Regions from separate parts of the Allobosea sp. GW821-FHT10B12 genome, predicted to be linked through region 1. Evidence: riboswitches for the same ligand, from Rfam matches in the RefSeq annotation. Region 1 holds a riboswitch; the other holds the start of a gene.

Evidence for each region. A riboswitch is a leader RNA that binds a small molecule or an ion and turns the genes downstream of it on or off. The one in region 1 is predicted to bind glycine.
Region 2: it holds a riboswitch for glycine, as region 1 does, so the genes downstream of both, gcvT (glycine cleavage system aminomethyltransferase GcvT) here and AC07O0_RS20080 (D-amino acid dehydrogenase) in region 1, are expected to answer to the same signal.

Annotation. Positions count from the first base shown of each region.
Region 1 is NZ_JBWKNL010000005.1:514,862-517,318, reverse strand. It holds partial or broken gene AC07O0_RS20085 (ABC transporter ATP-binding protein) at 1-795, shown strand, start outside; glycine riboswitch at 1,008-1,107, shown strand; glycine riboswitch at 1,108-1,210, shown strand; gene AC07O0_RS20080 (D-amino acid dehydrogenase) at 1,259-2,457, shown strand, end outside.
Region 2 is NZ_JBWKNL010000001.1:491,008-493,464, reverse strand. It holds gene gcvT (glycine cleavage system aminomethyltransferase GcvT) at 1-1,013, opposite strand, end outside; glycine riboswitch at 1,071-1,169, opposite strand; glycine riboswitch at 1,174-1,273, opposite strand; gene AC07O0_RS02360 (hypothetical protein) at 1,349-1,966, opposite strand; gene AC07O0_RS02355 (invasion associated locus B family protein) at 1,963-2,457, opposite strand, start outside.

The DNA.
Region 1 (2,457 bases):
ACGACCGGCCGCTCGGTTCTGCGGCTGGTCGAGCCGCTCTCCGGCTCGGTGCTGCTCGACGGCGTCGATGTGCTCAAGCTGGGCCAGGGCGACTTGCGCGAGCAGCGCAAGCGCATGCAGATGATCTTCCAGGATCCGTTCGCCTCGCTGAACCCGCGCATGAATGTCGGGGCGGCGATCGCCGAGCCGCTGCTGATCAACAACCTCGCCAGCCGGTCCGAGGCGCGCGACAAGGTCGCCGACCTCTTGAAGCGCGTCGGCCTGCTGCCGGAGATGGCGAACCGCTTCCCGCACGAGTTCTCCGGTGGCCAGCGCCAGCGCATCTGCATCGCCCGCGCGCTCGCGGTCGAGCCGCGCCTGATCGTGGCGGACGAGGCGGTCTCGGCGCTCGACGTCTCGGTCAAGGCGCAGGTGGTCAACCTGATGCTCGACCTGCAGGCGCGCATGGGCCTCGGCTATCTCTTCATCTCGCACGACATGGCGGTGGTCGAGCGCGTCAGCCACCGCGTCGCGGTGATGTATCTCGGCGAGATCGTCGAGATCGGGCCGCGCGAGGCGATCTTCGGCAATCCGCAGCACCCCTACACCAAGCGGCTGCTGGCGGCGGTGCCGATCGCCGATCCCGCCCGGCGGCTGCAGAAGCGCCCTGTCTCGAACGACGAGATCAAGAGCCCGATCCGCCCGGCCGACTACGTCCCGCCGGTGCGCCAGTACCGCGAGGTCTCGCCAGGACACGCCGTCATGATCTGGGGCGAGGAATGGGAAACAAAGCCCGTCATCGCCAAGGTGGCGTGAGAAAGGCCGTCTGATCTTACACTCATGAGGCCGCGAGAATGTCTCGCGGCCTCATGAGTGTATCGAGTTGAAAAGTAATAAGCCGGCAAATTGAAGTAGTGGAGCGCTAGGGATTTATCACGGCGCCTTGCGGTCGCTCGCTTAGCCCTCTCGATCAGCCTCCCTTGTCGGGCGCCGAGCCGCTATTGACACAAGCTGCTGGAGTACTAGCATTTGCTGCAGCGGGAGAGATCGTTTCGGCTTTCGGGCCGACGCGACGCCGACGGAGCAACCGCCCCGGAAACTCTCAGGCAAAAGTACCGCTGCCGAAGATTGAGACTCTGAAAAGCAGGACGGCAGTCCTGCGCCGATGGTGAAAATCGCCTGCCCAATGACTGGGCGCGATGAAGCTCTCAGGCCAATGACAGAGGGGGTGCTGACGACCCGCATGGAGCGGGCAGGAGCACCTATGAGCACATCCGACATCTCGCGCGTCGCCGTCATCGGCGCGGGCATTACCGGCATCACCACCGCCTACAATCTGGCCCGGCGCGGCTGCGAGGTCACGGTCTTCGACCGCCAGCCCTACGCCGCGATGGAAACTTCCTTCGCCAATGGCGGCCAGCTCTCGGCCTCGAATGCCGAGGTCTGGAACAGCTGGGCCACGGTCCTGAAGGGCATCAAGTGGATGTTCACGCCAGGGGCCCCGCTGCTCGTCAATCCCAAGCCGTCCTGGCACAAGCTGTCCTGGATGGCGCAGTTCATCGCCTCGATCCCGAAATATGAGGAGAACACGCTCACCACCGCGCGGCTGGCGATCGAGGCTAGGGCCCATCTCATGCAGATGGCGCGCGAAGAGGGCATTGCCTTCGACTGCGAGGAGCGCGGGATCTTGCATTTCTACCACGGCAAGGCCGAGTTCGAGGCGGCGGCGCGGGTCTCGACGCTGCTCGCCAGGGGAGGGCTCGAGCGCCGGGCCGTCACGCCGGAGGAAATCCGGGGGATCGAGCCGGCCCTGAAGGGCGAGTTCCACGGCGGCTTCTACACCCCGTCCGATTTCACCGGCGACATCCACAAATTCACGGCCGGTCTGGCCGACGCCTGCGTGCGGCGGGGTGTGCGGATGCGCCTGTCAAGCGAGGTTCTGTCGATTGAGCACGACGCTGCCGATGCCGTGCGGGTGAGCTGGAAGCCGGTGGAGGAGACCGGGGAGGCCGGCGCGCAGGTCGACCGGTTCGACCGTATCGTCATCTGCGGCGGCGTCGCGTCGCGCCAGCTCGCTGCCCGTCTCGGCGATCACGTCAATGTCTACCCCGTCAAAGGGTATTCGATCACAGTCGATCTCCCCGAAGCTTCCGACCAGCAGGCCGCGCCGTGGACCAGCCTGCTGGATGACCGGGCGAAGATCGTCACCAGCCGATTGGGAGCGACCCGCTTTCGCGTGGCGGGCACCGCCGAGTTCAACGGCTACAACAAGGACATCCGGGCGGCGCGGATCGAGCCGCTGGTGCAATGGTGCCGCCAGCACTTCCCCGGGATGAGCACGCGCCAGGTCACGCCCTGGGCCGGCTTGCGCCCGATGATGCCCGACATGCTCCCGCGGGTCGCGCGCGGGCGAAATCCGCGCGTATTCTACAACACCGGGCACGGCCATCTCGGCTGGACATTGTCGGCGGCGACGGC
Region 2 (2,457 bases), on a different contig from region 1:
TTCAGGGTCGGGCCGAAGCCGCCCGAGGTGACCTTGCCGACGATGGTGCCGTCGGCGGTGGCGATCTCCGCGCCCTCCCGGGCTGGAGCGCGGCCTTCCGGCAGCAGGCCGACGCGGATGCGAGCCGGCTTCTCGGCGAATTCGCGCTGGATGCGGGCTGCGCCCGGGAAGCCGCCCTCCTCGCGCCGGCGCTTCTGGATCGACCAGTTGAGCGCCGCCTCGACGGGGGAGGTCGTGGTGTCGATGTCATGGCCATAAAGGCAGAGGCCCGCCTCGAGACGCAGCGAATCGCGGGCGCCGAGGCCGATCGGCTTGACGCGTGCGTCGAGCAGGAGCGCATCCCAGATCTCGCCGATCCGGTCGGCCGCGGCGGAGATCTCGTAGCCGTCCTCGCCGGTATAGCCGGAGCGGCTGACATTGGCCTTGACGCCACCGAGCTTCAGCGTGCGCAAGGTCATGAAACCCATCTCGGCCGCTTCGGGATTGAGCGCCGCCAGCGCCTCCTCCGCCTTCGGCCCCTGCAGGGCGATCAGGCCGCGATGCTCGGCCTTGACCAGTTTCACATTGGCCGGCAGCCGCGCCTCGATATGGGCATAGTCCTCGGTCTTGCAGGCGGCGTTGACGACGAGCAGCAGCGCGCCGTCCTCGTCCGGATCGGCCGAGCGCGTCACCATCAGGTCGTCGAGGATGCCGCCCTCCTCGTTCAGCAGCTGCGAATAGCGCTGCTTGCCCGGCGGCAGGTTGACGATGTCGGCCGGGATCAGCGCTTCGAGCGCGCGCGCCGTGGTCTCGTGGTCGGGGCCGACGAGGAAGGCCTGGCCCATATGCGAGACGTCGAACAGGCCGGCGCTTTCGCGCGTCCAGTTGTGTTCGGCCATGATGCCGGCCGGGTACTGCACTGGCATGTCATAGCCGGCGAACGGCACCATGCGCGCGCCCAGCGTGACATGGCGGGCGTGCAGCGGCGTCTTGAGCAGCGGCTCGGTGCTTGCAGTTTCGGCTTCGGCAGCCATGGCATCCCTTCCAGAGTCGAGCGCGAGCCCCGGACGGATTCGTCCGGAGCGCGCCCCCTCTGTCTCGGGACCTGAGAGATTTCCCCGCCCGGCCGAAGCCTGAGGCAGGTTACCCCCGTCGGTGGGCGAGCTTCAAAAGCCCGCCGCTTTCCAGAGCGCCAATTCCCACGCGGTCCGTTTGCCTGAGCGTTTCCGGGGCGGTTGCGCCTTCGGCGCCGGCTCCGGACAGGTCCGGCTCCGGTCTCTCCCGCGGGGATGATGCGGCTGAGCCAGCAATAGACGAGCGGGAGGCCGAGTCAATCGGCCCCCTGCCTCAGTTCACGGCAGCGTGCCGCTTATCTGCGCCGGCGCCGCGCCGGCTCCGCGCCGCCGGGACTCAGGCCGACGATGATCTCGATTTCGCCGGAGCCCGCCGGAACGCTGATATTGCTCTCGACATGCGAGAAATCGGCGCCGGTCTGGCCGCCGGGGATGGCGCCACCGACGCGGGAGCTGCGGCGCGCGATGACCTGGTTGTTGCGCGTCACCTGGGTGAACAGCGTCGCGCCATAGCTCCCCGGGCCGCCGGCCGGGCCGATCAGGATACGGCCTTCGACGCCGACCTTGAGGGTGAAGGCACCGTCTTTCCCCACAGGCGTGCATTCGCGCGCGACCGTGGTGATCGAGACCTGGCTGCGCAGGCTGCCGCTGTCCGGCCCCGACTGGGCGCGGATCGCGGCACCGCCATCGGAGATGATCACCTGCGGGCAGATGAAGTTGGTGTCATCATCGGTCGGCAGTTGGTCGACTGGCGGCGGCGTGGTCGACTGGAACATCAGGATATTGCCGAGCTTCTGCGCGGAGCTCGGCTCGCCGGTGCTGGATGAACCGGAAGAACCGCAGCCGGCGAGCGCGAGCGCCAGAGCAGCAGGCAGAGCGAACCGGCCGACGCGGCCAGCGAAGCGATCAATCACGGCAAAGCCTCCACACCGGGACCGAATCCGTTGAGCGAAACCGGGATTCCGACCCCTTCCTCGGGCGTCTGAAACACGATGAATGTGGCGCTCTTACCGCCCTTGAGCTGGCCGAGCAGGGTATCGTCCATCACCACCTCGGCGACGCAGCCGGTGGTCAGGCAGCGCACGAAGCCAGCGCGGCCGATATCCTTGTCGTCGATCTTGAGGCCGAGGCCGGAGGGCAGCAACACGCCGAGCGGGGCGACGACGCGCAGCAGGCGGCTCTTCTGGTCGGCCGTCTTCAGCACGATGACGAGCAACGTCAGATTCGGGCGATCCTCGGCCGCGACGTTCTGCACGAGCGCGCATTGCTCGGCCTTGGCGCCCGGCGGTGTCTCGCAGCGCATCTGCCAATCACCATGGGTGGAGCGCACCGCGCCCTGGGCCTGAGCCGGTGCGACGGAAAGCCAGCCGCAGCCGAGGACGACGAGCGCCGCGGCCACGGGACC